2 regions of the Mesorhizobium sp. M0045 genome follow, and region 2 is predicted to be linked to the other one. Evidence: predicted binding sites of a transcription regulator. Region 2 holds the regulator's gene; the other holds the start of a gene.
What was found. Region 2 encodes HrcA, which represses chaperone genes, less so after heat shock. Its sites were predicted from a motif close to GTTAGCACTCNCNNNNNGNGAGTGCTAAC; they were not measured.
Positions count from the first base shown of each region.

Region 1: a site for HrcA is predicted at 3,976-4,004, ahead of NKJ72_RS22950 (co-chaperone GroES). Genes of this name have one in related genera too.

Region 1 covers NZ_JAMYUY010000016.1:106,274-112,349, forward strand. Annotated here, with positions in the region: gene NKJ72_RS22935 (transglycosylase domain-containing protein) at 1-1,472, opposite strand, end outside; gene NKJ72_RS22940 (hypothetical protein) at 1,626-1,787, opposite strand; gene groL (chaperonin GroEL) at 1,869-3,488, opposite strand; gene NKJ72_RS22950 (co-chaperone GroES) at 3,587-3,925, opposite strand; gene NKJ72_RS22955 (hypothetical protein) at 4,168-4,437, shown strand; gene NKJ72_RS22960 (DUF1488 family protein) at 4,434-4,700, shown strand; gene NKJ72_RS22965 (DUF3168 domain-containing protein) at 4,956-5,366, shown strand; gene NKJ72_RS22970 (hypothetical protein) at 5,740-6,039, shown strand.
Region 2 covers NZ_JAMYUY010000005.1:50,782-56,857, reverse strand. Annotated here, with positions in the region: gene rdgB (RdgB/HAM1 family non-canonical purine NTP pyrophosphatase) at 1-535, opposite strand, end outside; gene NKJ72_RS09700 (VOC family protein) at 535-945, opposite strand; gene rph (ribonuclease PH) at 978-1,694, opposite strand; gene hrcA (heat-inducible transcriptional repressor HrcA) at 1,840-2,952, shown strand; gene NKJ72_RS09685 (hypothetical protein) at 2,986-3,183, shown strand; gene NKJ72_RS09680 (PQQ-dependent sugar dehydrogenase) at 3,284-4,639, shown strand; gene NKJ72_RS09675 (LysE family translocator) at 4,727-5,344, shown strand; gene cysK (cysteine synthase A) at 5,507-6,076, shown strand, end outside.

The sequences.
Region 1 (6,076 bases), on a different contig from region 2:
GATTCCAGCGGCGACTCGACGCCCATGGCTTCCGCCATCGCCTTGATCGGCTTGATGCCGAGATAATCCTTGGCCAGCCGCACCGGCACGGTGTTGATCGATTTGGCCATCGCCGTGATCAGCGTCACCTTGCCGGCCGACCCGCCATTGTAATTGTGGGGCGACCAGCTGCCCCAGGAGATGGGTCCGCCGGACACCACCGAATCCGGCGTGAAGCCATGCTCCATCGCCGTCGCATAGACATAGGGCTTGAACGAGGAGCCGGTCTGGCGAAGTGCCTTGGTGGCGCGGTTGAACTGGCTGGCGCCGTAGTCGCGGCCGCCGACGATCGCCCGGACCGCGCCGTTGGTCTCGATGACGACGATGGCGCCCTCGGTGACGTTGTATTCCTTGCCGAACTGGCGGAGGTGGAACTCCATCGATTCTTCGGCCGCCTTCTGGATGTTGGCGTCGAAGGTGGTGTGAGCGACAAGCGAGTGCGGGCCGCCTTTGGCGGCGATCTTCTTGACCTCGTCGAAGGCCCAGTCGAGGTAATAATCGGGGCTCTTCTGCTCGCCGCGGTCGACGATTTCGGCCGGGTGTAATCTTGCCTGCAGCACCTGGCCTTCGGTCATGAAGCCGGAATCGACCAGATTGGACAGTACCACATTGGCCCGCGCCCGGGCGGCGGGCAGGTTTATGTGCGGCGCGTATTTGGTCGGCGCCTTGAACAGGCCGGCCAGCATCGCCGCCTCGGCAAGGTTCAGGTCCTTGACGCTCTTGCCGAAATAGAAATCGGCTGCCGCCTCAATGCCGAAAGTGCCGCCGCCCATATAGGCGCGGTCGAGGTAAAGCTGCAGGATTTCCTTCTTCGACAGATTGGCTTCGAGCCACAGCGACAGGAAGGCTTCCTTGATCTTGCGCTCGAAGGTCCGTTCATTGGTCAGGAACAGGTTCTTGGCCAGCTGCTGGGTGATGCTCGAGCCGCCCTGGACGACGGAATTGGCCCGTACGTTCTCGAAGATGGCGCGCGACAAGCCAAGCACGTCGATACCGTAATGGTCGAAGAAACGGCGGTCCTCGGTGGCCAGCACCGCCTTGATGACATGGTCGGGCATCTCGTCGACCGGCACCGAATCGCGCTGGATAATGCCGCGCTGGCCGATCTCGTTGCCGTAGCGGTCTAGGAAGGTGACGGCGAAGTCGCCTTGCGTGCGCCAGTCGCCGGCGGTTATCTGGAAGGCCGGCAAGGCCAGCGCCAAAAGGACGACGATGCCGCCGGCACCGAGCGTAAAGCCTTCACTCAACAGTTCGATCAGGCCGCGGCGCCAGCCGCCGACGCGGAAACGCCGCGAGAAGATGGTGGCCGCTTCCCAGAACTGGCGCGCCCTGAAGCCGATTTCATAGACAGAGGAATCGATCCACGCATCCACCGCCAGCAGCCTTGCGGCGATCGGACCTCTTCTCTTGCGTGGTTCCAAAGGACTGGCCATTCCAGGATCCGGCTGCGGCGACGCCGCCAACTGAGAAACCGCATGCCGGCAATTTCACGGCGGCGCGCCTTTCAAGACTATTCGTCCATTTTGGTGCTGCCTACAAGGGCAATGAAGGTTCCGCGCTTGCGTGGGTGCTGAGGATTGGCAGCGTCACATGGGACGCTTGTCCGCGATCTTTTTCGGGTCGCGGCCTATCATACCGGCGTTGGCTTTCCTGTGCTTGTCGGCAAGCCTGCGAATGCGATCGAAGCGGCTTTCCTCGGCCACTTCGATTTTCGCCGCTGCATTTGGCTTCGGGACGAATGCGATCATTGATCGATCTCCTTGCCGATGGTGCGCGCCTGGAAGATACCCCGGAGACTGTCTTTCAGGCTTGTTTCCGGCAGTGACTGGTCAAAAGCCCATGCCGCCGGGCGAAGCAGCGGCTTCCTTCGCCGGAACGTCGGTGATCATGGCTTCCGCCGTGATCAGAAGCGCCGCAATGGAGCCCGCGTCCTGCAGCGCCGTCCGTACCACCTTCGCAGGGTCGACGATGCCGGCCTTGATCATGTCGACATAGACCTCGTTCTGGGCATCGAAGCCCTGATTGTGATCCTTGCCGTCGGCGAGCTTGCCGACGACGATCGAACCTTCGACGCCGGAATTTTCGGCGATCTGCCGGATCGGCGCTTCGAGCGCTCTCGACACGATCGAAATACCCGCCGTCACATCGGCATTGGCTCCGGTCATCCCGTTCAGCACAGCCTTGGCGCGCAGCAACGCGACACCGCCGCCCGGAACGATGCCTTCTTCAACGGCCGCGCGCGTGGCGTTCAGCGCATCGTCGATGCGGTCCTTCTTTTCCTTGACCTCGGATTCGGTGGCGCCGCCGACACGGATGACGGCAACGCCGCCCGCCAGCTTGGCGAGACGTTCCTGTAGCTTCTCCTTGTCATAGTCGGACGTGGTTTCCTCGATCTGCCCCTTGATCTGCTGGACGCGCGCCTGGATGGTGGTCTTCTCGCCGGCGCCGTCGATGATCGTGGTGGTGTCCTTGTCGATCAGCACGCGCTTGGCGCGGCCGAGCATCTCTATGGTGATGTTCTCCAGCTTGATGCCGAGATCCTCGGAAATCATCTGTCCGGCGGTGAGCACGGCGATGTCTTCCAGCATCGCCTTGCGGCGGTCACCGAAGCCAGGCGCCTTGACGGCCGCGACCTTGAGGCCGCCGCGCAGCTTGTTGACGACCAGCGTTGCCAGCGCTTCGCCCTCGACGTCCTCGGAGATGATCAACAGCGGCCTGCCGCTTTGCACCACGGCTTCGAGGATGGGCAGCAGTGCCTGCAGATTTCCGAGCTTCTTTTCGTGGATGAGGACGTAAGGGTCTTCCAGCTCGGCGCGCATCTTCTCGGCATTGGTGACGAAATAGGGCGAGAGATAGCCGCGGTCGAACTGCATGCCTTCGACGACGTCTAGTTCGGTTTCGGCGGTCTTGGCCTCCTCGACGGTGATGACGCCGTCATTGCCGACCTTGTCCATGGCCTTGGCGATCATGGCGCCGACGCTGGTGTCGCCATTGGCGGCAATGGTGCCGACCTGCGCGATCTCGCCTGAGGACTTGACCTTCTTGGCGCGCGCCTGGATTTCCTGGACGACGGCGCTGACGGCAAAGTCGATGCCGCGCTTGAGGTCCATCGGGTTCATGCCGGCGGCAACGAATTTGGCGCCCTCGCGCAGGATGGAAGCGGCAAGCACCGTGGCGGTGGTGGTGCCGTCGCCGGCGAGGTCGTTGGTTTTCGAGGCCACTTCGCGCACCATCTGTGCGCCCATGTTTTCGAACTTGTCGGAAAGCTCGATTTCCTTTGCCACGGCCACCCCGTCCTTGGTGATGCGCGGCGCGCCGTAGGCCTTGTCGATGATGACGTTGCGGCCTTTGGGGCCGAGCGTCACCTTGACGGCGTTGTTGAGGATTTCGACGCCGCGCAGCATGCGGTCACGCGCGTCGGTGGAGAATTTGATTTCCTTGGCAGACATGATCTTTTCCAGTTCGGTTGTCGTGGCACGGCGCTTGCAGCGCCTGAATCAAAGCTCGGAGCGTCCTTGCGCGCCCGGGAGCGCGCGCGGCCTTCCAATCAGGCGGCCTTCTTGGCAGCCACGGTCTTATCGACGGTGCCCATCTCGCTTTTGTCGATGATGCCCATGATGTCGGCCTCCTTCATGATCAGAAGGTCCTCGCCGTCTATCTTGACCTCGGTGCCGGACCATTTGCCGAACAGGATGAGGTCGCCGGCCTTGACGTCGAGCGGGATCAACGCGCCGCTTTCGTCCCGCGCACCCGGCCCGACGGCGATCACTTCGCCTTCCTGCGGTTTTTCCTTGGCATTGTCGGGGATGATGATGCCGCCCTTGGATTTGGTGTCGCTTTCGGCGCGCCGAATGACGACGCGATCGTGGAGTGGCCGGAATTTCATGGGGACTCTTTCTGGGGCCGGCTTAGGCGGCCGCCCCTCTCTATAGGCGCCTTGGCACTCGATTGATAGGAGTGCCAAAAAATATTCATAGGGCACATCAAATATTGAATTTATTATCTTGCCTGGCCATCCCCCTGTGTTCGGGACTTGCCGAATATTATTGAAATTGAATTTCTGTCTTTGAACACCTATTTACGATGAAGTTCACAGCCATGACTTTCGCTGCAAGGGAGATTTTACCGATGGCCGAAGGCAATCAGAACATCATGGAAAAAGCTCAGGCTCGCTTCATGGAAAACCAGAAGAAGACGGCGGAACGGAACAAAGCAACTGCCGAATATCTCTCGGAGGCGAAGGCTAGGAGCATCAAAACGGCAAGGCTGAGGGAATTGCGACTGGCCAAGGAAGAGGCGGACCGCGCGGCGGAAGCTCTGAATCCGGTCGCCGCAAAGAAGAAGCGGGCACGGGCAGTCAAGAAGGCCGTATCCGCATCGATGGAGGCGAAATCATGAGCCTGACATTTCCCAATCCCAGCCGCAGCTACGACGAGGCAAGCAAACGCATCCGCTTCGTCGGCCATGACGGCATGTTCCAGATTTCCTTCTCTGTCGCTACCGATGCCATCTCCAAGATGCAGCCGGGAACGGCGGCCTCAGAAGCTACCTACCTGGCAGCCTTCGACACGGCTTCCAACTCGATCCACGATGTCGCCAGGAATGCCTATGCCCGCACCCGCAGGAGCATATATGTGCTGACTGCGGCGGATTTTCGCTAGTCGCGATCCGTCCACAAGACGCTTTCTCAGGGCGTCCGACTTCGCTCGCCGTTTGACGTCGCGACCGTTCAGCCGGTCACGGGTCCGTGACGCGGACGGCTGCGGCGTCGCGCATTCCAGGAGCAGGGCTTATTCCCGAGGTCATGAAGGTTCATAATCCGTATGAGACGCGCTGATTCGCGCTTTTGCCGGGATGCCGTCATGCAACGCAGCTACGCAGCCGGGAGGTCGACGCGACGGGCGAGGGCAAAGACAATGACCGCCCCGGCCGTCGAATTGCAGAAGGCCATATTCGAGGCAGTGAACGACGATCCCGATTTATCGGCGGCACTGGGCGACGCACGATTGTTCGACCGTGCGCCGGAAAATGTTGCATTTCCCCACATGACCGTCGGCCGCACCAGCGTCTACGACTGGGCAACAGGGACGGAGAACAACGCCGAGCAGTTGCTGACGCTGCATGTCTGGTCGAACTCCGAGGCCAGCAAGGAAACCACCGACATCATGGACCTGGTCAGCGCCCGCCTGCGAGATGCGGCGCTCTCGCTTGGCGACCATCGTCGCGCCCACCTCAAGCTCGAATTCGCCGAAGCCCGCTACGACGAGGACCTTTCGGCCCATCATGGGCTGCTGCGCTTCCGCGCCGTAATCGAGGAAGGCGGCTGACCACCGGGCACTTTTCGCGAATCGGGCAACTTTGTTCTTGCTTTGTGCCGGCAGCTATGCTACTAATTTAGGCATGGTGCTAATTGGCTCCAACGACCCGCAGCTTGGCGGGTTTTTTTGTTTCAGGTTCGGTTCGCCTGAGCTGCTATCGGTTGCCTTGGGCCGGATGCTTCGTCCTCCCAAATGGTCCTGCCCGCCAGATGATGCCGGTTGTCGGCGAAGGATTGCAGGGCTAGGTTAAACTTTGGCGATTTCGCGAGACGGGCGGCGAAATGGCAATCCGATAATCTCGCGCTTCAGGGGTGTGGCGGGCATGCATTCGAGCGTTCACCGTTCATATCACGTTCAGCACCGGCGCGTTAGAACGCTGGCCATGAAAACCCTTCGCTCCCACTTCCGGACCGCGGCACTGGCGCTCTCAGCCGCCGGCCTGCTTGCGTCGCAAGCGATGGCGATCCCCGCTGTCACCCCCGAGCAGCCCCAGCCGGTCGTCCTCGCCGCGTCCGACTGCTACGCGATCGGCCAGCAGGTGGCCGAGCAGAATGGCGGCACCTTGGCCAAGGCCTCGCAGTCGACACGCGGCGGCCAGCCGGTCTGCGTCATCGTCGTGCTCGTTCCGGGCAAGGACGGGCAGCGTCCCCGCCGCTCGGAGATCGTCGTTCCGCTGAACTGAACCGTGCCGTTTCCCAGTCTGCCGGAATCGGCCTATA
Region 2 (6,076 bases):
ACCCATCGGGCAAGAACACCGGATCGTAGCCGAAGCCGAGCTCGCCGCGCGGCGGCCATACCAGCGTGCCCTCGACCTCACCGCGAAAATATTCCGCCTGGCCATCGGGGAAGGCAAGGCAGATGACCGCGACAAAGCGGCCCTTGCGCTGGGCAGGCGTGATCGCGCCAACTTCTTGCAAGGCCACTTCCGTGCGCTGCATGGCCATGCCGAAGTCGCGGGAGCCGTCCGGCGTCTCGGCCCAGTTGGCGGTGTAGACGCCGGGTGCGCCGTCGAGCGCATCGACACACAGGCCGGAATCGTCCGACAGTGCCGGCAATCCAGTTGCCTTGGCGGCGGCCAAGGCCTTTATGAAGGCGTTCTGCTCGAAAGTGGTGCCAGTCTCGTCCGGCTCCGGCAAGCCGTATTCCTTTGCGGACTTCGCTTCTATGCCGAATGGCGCCATCAGATCGGTGAATTCGCGCAATTTGCCGGCATTGTGGCTTGCGACGACGATCTTATGCCCGTCAAGCGAGTGAACAGTTGGCGAATGCATCAGATGCCCCAAATTCTTGGCTCGGCGAATTCGATCGAATTGCCCGAGGGGTCGCGAATATAGATCGAGCGACCGCCCTGAGGCCATTCGAACTCACTTTCGATGGCGATTTTCTTCGCCTCAAGATGCGCTTTCCAGCGTGGGATTTCATCCGCGCTTGCGGCGAAGCAAAGATGGCCCTCGCCGACCGTGCCATGCGGCGGCACGGGCAGCTTGGCGCCGGCCCGCGGCGGCACTTTGGTCGCCTCGGCATTGAAGATAAGCAGCACGCCGTCGCCGCAGCGGAAGAAGAGATGCCTGCCGTCGACCTTACCGAGCAGATCGAGCCCGAGGACGCCCGAATAGAACCGTTCCGCGGCAGCAAGGTCCGTCACGTAGAGTGCTGATTCCAGGATTGCGGAAGGAGTCACAGGATCGCCAATCTGTCCAATATTGACCGCAGCTAAGCCACGGCCATCTGCTGCAAGCTGACCAGGCGCTGAATGCCTTTCTTGGCGAGCCCCATCAGCGCCGCGAACTGCTCTTCCGAGAACGGCTCGCCCTCGGCTGTGCCCTGGATCTCGACGATGCCGCCCTTGCCGGTCATGACGAAATTGGCGTCGGTGCCGGCCGAGGAATCCTCGATATAGTCGAGATCGATGACCGGCTGGCCATCATGGATGCCGCAGGAGATCGCCGCGACGTGATCCTTAAGCACCTTGCCCAGGCTCGCCATCTGGCGAGCTTCCATCCAGCGCAGGCAGTCGTAGAGCGCCACCCAGCCGCCGGTGATCGAAGCGGTGCGCGTGCCGCCGTCGGCCTGGATCACGTCGCAGTCGACGGTGATCTGCTGCTCACCGAGCGCCTGCAGATCGACCACGGCGCGCAGGGAGCGGCCGATCAGCCGCTGGATCTCCAGCGTGCGGCCGCCTTGTTTGCCGGCCGAAGCCTCGCGGCGCATGCGCTCGCCGGTCGAACGCGGCAGCATGCCGTATTCCGCCGTCACCCAGCCCTTGCCGGAGTTGCGCATCCAGCCCGGCACCTTTTCCTCCAGGCTGGCCGTACACAGCACATGCGTGTCGCCGAACTTCACCAGGCACGAGCCTTCCGCATGCTTGGAGACGCCGCGCTCGAAGGAGATGGGGCGCATTTCGTCGAATTGGCGTTTGGAAGGGCGCATTCAGGCTTCTTTCTTTCTTCGGAATCTTGGCCGGGGAATCTTGGCCGGCTTGTAGCCGCACGGGGCGTGAGGCGCAAAGGAAAATGGACCGGTTGCGCCGACGCCGCGGAAGTCTATATCTTCGGACCGGAGGTTTTTGGCTCGAATGACCAAGGTAGTCGATCCCGGTTCGCAGTCGCCAGTGCTCTCGTCGCCGGCACTTCAACCGCCCGCGCTTCAATCGCTCGATATGCGTTCGCGCGACATCTTCCGGCGCATCGTCGATTCCTATTTGAGGGATGGCGAGCCGGTCGGTTCGCGCAGCCTGTCGCGCATCCTGCCGTCATCGCTGTCGCCGGCCACCATCCGCAACGTGATGAGCGACCTCGAGCACCTCGGCCTGATCTACGCGCCGCACATCTCGGCTGGCCGGCTGCCGACCCAGGCCGGCTTGCGCTTCTTCGTCGATGCATTCATGGAACTCGGCGACCTCTCCGACGAGGAGCGCCGCACCATCGAGGCGCAGGTGCGCGCCTCCGGCTCGGGCGCGACGCTGGAGCATATGCTGACCGAGGCCAGCCAGATGCTGTCCGGCATGTCGCGCGGCGCCGGCCTCGTGCTCGCCGCCAAAAATGAGGCGGCGCTGAAGCACATCGAATTCATCCAGCTCGAGCCGACCAAGGCGCTGGCCGTGCTGGTCTCGCAGAACGGCGACGTCGAAAATCGCGTCATCGATCTGCCCGCCGGCATCACCGTCTCGCAATTGCACGAAGCCTCCAACTTCCTCAACGCCCATATCCGCGGCCGCACCCTGGCCGAGGCCCGGGTCGAAATCGCCCGCATCAAGGAAGAGACCAGGGCAGCCCTCGACACGCTGTCGCAGGATCTGGTCGAGAAGGGCCTGGCGGTCTGGGCAGGCGCCGAAAGCGGGGTGCCTGGGCGGCTTATCGTGCGCGGCCGCGCCAATCTCCTGGAAAACGTCACCGCCCAGGCCGACATAGAATTGCTGCGGCATCTGTTCGAGGATCTGGAGACGCAGGATGGGCTGATCCAGCTCCTCGACCTCGCCGAGGAAGGCCCGGGGGTGCGCATATTCATCGGTTCGGAAAACAAGCTGTTTTCGCTGTCGGGCTCCTCGCTGGTGGTGGCACCCTATCGCGACAAGGACGCGCGCGTCGTCGGTGCGCTCGGCGTCATCGGGCCGACGCGGCTGAATTATGCGCGCATAGTACCGATGGTGGACTATACCGCCCAGCTGATTTCGCGCATGCTGCGCTAGGAGCCGCCGCGGCCTGCCGCAAGGAGAAAAAGAATGGCGCTGGAATCGTTCAAGGCCCAGATCAGCCTGCTGCTCGAGGAAATGGTCAATCAGCCTGAGGATCAGCACGAGGTGCAAGAGCAGTTGCGTGAGAAGCTGCAAGAGATGCGGGCCATGGGCCTGCCGCTGCCGGCCGATCTGGTCGCGCTGGAAAAGCGCCTCGACGACGACTTCTACGCCTCTGGCAACTGAACGGGGTTCGGCTTCAAATCCTCGTGTGCTGGACCACCGCTTGGAACGACCAATGCCTGATCCCGTTTGCCCTCTTCGAGGCAAACCTCGGAGGACGTTAATGATCCGATCTGGCGGCTTTGCGGCCGTTGCCGCTGCCCTCCTTGTCGCGACACCGGCAGCCGCCCAGCAGGCGGATCAAAAGGTGCTCAAAGGCGAAGCCGCTTTTGGCGATTGGCACGCCGACAGGCCTGGCGTCCGCCGCCTGATCGGGCCGCAAGACATGCCGGCAGCCGACCCCGCTCAATCCGCTTCGAACGGCGGCGGCGTGGCGGAACGGCCCGAAAGCGCCGAGCCAGAATTGCCGCCGGGCTTTTCGGCCGAAATGATCGCCTCCGGACTCTATAATCCGCGCGTCGTTCGCGTCGCTCCGAACGGCGACCTGTTCATCGCAAACGGCCATGCCGACCAAATACGCGTCTACCGTCTGGCCGAGGGCCGCGCCAAACCCATCGAGAAAGCGATTTTCGCCCAAGGCCTCAACTATCCATACGGCATCGCCTTCTATCCGCCAGGCGGCAAGCCGCAATGGGTCTATGTCGCAAACAGCGACAGCATCGTCCGCTTCCCCTATCGCGACGGTGACCTGAAGGCGTCCGGTAAACCAGAAGCCATTGTCGCCAAAATCCCGTCGGGCGGTCACTCGACCCGTGACATCGCCTTCTCGCTTGACGGCAAGACGCTTTTTTTATCGGTTGGCTCGGACTCGAATGTCGCCGAGGACATGGACAAGCAGCCGGATGGCGGCCTCGACGCCTGGGCGAAATCAAAGCCGCTCGGGGCGGCCTGGGGCCCCGAGGAAGGCCGTGCCGATGTGCTCGCCTTTGACCCGGACGGGAAAAATCCCCGAACTGTCGCCACCGGCCTGCGCAACTGTACGGGCATGACGGTGCAGCCCGCCAGCGGCGCGTTGTGGTGCGTCGTCAACGAGCGTGACGAGCTCGGCGACAATGTGCCGTTCGAGTTTGCAACTGAAGTCAAGGACGGTGCGTTCTATGGTTGGCCTTGGTACTACATCGGCAATCACGAGGATCCGCGCCATCAGGGCGAGCGGCCAGACCTCGCCGGCAAGGCCACTGTCCCCGACGTGTTGATGCAGGCGCATTCGGCGCCGATGAACATAGCCTTCTACGACGGCGAGAACTTTCCGGCGGATTACCGGGGTGATGCTTTCGTCACCATGCATGGTTCGTGGAACCGTGGCGCCAGGACCGGCTACAAGGTGGTGAGGCTCAAATTCAGGGATGGCAAGCCGACCGGCGAGTATGAGGACTTCATGACCGGCTTCGTCATCTCGAACGACGCCGTCTGGGGCCGCCCGGTCGGTGTCGCCATGGCCAAGGACGGCTCCCTGATCGTCACCGAGGACGGTAACGGCACCATCTGGCGCGTTACCTACGAAGACGGCCGCTCCTGAACGGCGGCGTCGCCTGCTGCGCTGGCGCAATCGAATTCGGCCCGAGGGAATTCACCCAACTTCAACATTGTGCGACAAGCGCGAACCATGACGCTCACCGGGTTCCTCGCCTATAGCGCCGCCCTCGGCATCGCCGCAGCCATCCCCGGCCCAGGCGTCACCGCGCTTGTTGCGCGTGCGCTGGGTTCCGGCTTCCGCTCGTCGCTGGCCATGTCGTTCGGGCTGATGCTCGGCGACCTGACCTATTTAACTGCCGTGGTGCTCGGCCTGGCTTTCGTCGCACAGACGTTCGGCATGGTCTTCCTGGCCATCAAATGGCTGGGCGTCGCCTACCTCGCTTTTCTTGGCTGGCGTTTCTGGACGAGCGGCATCACGCCCGAAACGGTAGAGGCGAAGAACGGCAAAGGCGGCTTGGCATCCAGCTTTGTAGCCGGTCTCGCCGTCACACTCGGCAATCCGAAGACGATGATCTTCTATCTCGCCATCACCCCGACCATCGTCGATCTGAAGACGATCACGCTGGCCGATTACGGCATCCTGGTCGCGCTCACTATCGTCGTTCTACTCGTGGTGCTGGTGCCCTATCTGGCGCTGGCGGCCAAGGCGCGCTGGTTCCTGAAGTCGCCGCGGGCGCTGAGGGCACTCAACCGCACCGCCGCCGGCTTCATGGTCGGTGCGGCGGCGGCAATTGCCGCCCGCCAGTAGGTCTCTTCGCCAATCCGCCCAACGATTGTCACGCCTTGCAAGGTGCCGGTATTCAGCACGAACGTCACTCGGATATTTTTCGAACGAGCCTATCTTGCGCGGTGGATGGCACTATCCTATGCCCGCCCGGCTCTTGCCGCTTGACCTCTGGGAGGAAAATCAATGAACAAGCCCGCCACCCACACACACGTGCCCGGCCGCGGCCGCATCTACAATTCGATCACCGAGACGATCGGCGACACGCCGCTGGTGCGGTTGGATAAATTCGCCAGGGAGAAGGGTGTCGTCGCCAATCTGCTGGCCAAGCTCGAATTCTTCAACCCGATCGCCTCGGTCAAGGACCGCATCGGCGTCTCGATGATCGAGGCATTGGAGGCTTCGGGCAGGATTACACCCGGCAAGACCACGCTGATCGAGCCGACCTCGGGCAATACCGGCATCGCGCTCGCCTTTGCCGCCGCCGCCAAGGGTTACAAGCTGATCCTGACCATGCCGGAAACCATGTCCGTCGAACGCCGCAAGATGCTGGCGCTGCTCGGTGCCGAGCTGGTGCTGACCGAAGGGCCGAAAGGAATGAAGGGCGCCATCGCCAAGGCGGACGAGCTGGCGGCAACACTGCCCGACGCCGTCATTCCGCAGCAATTCGAAAACCCCGCCAATCCGGAAATCCATCGCCGCACCACGGCCGAGGAAATCTGGAACGACACCCATGGCGAAGTCGATATCTTCGTT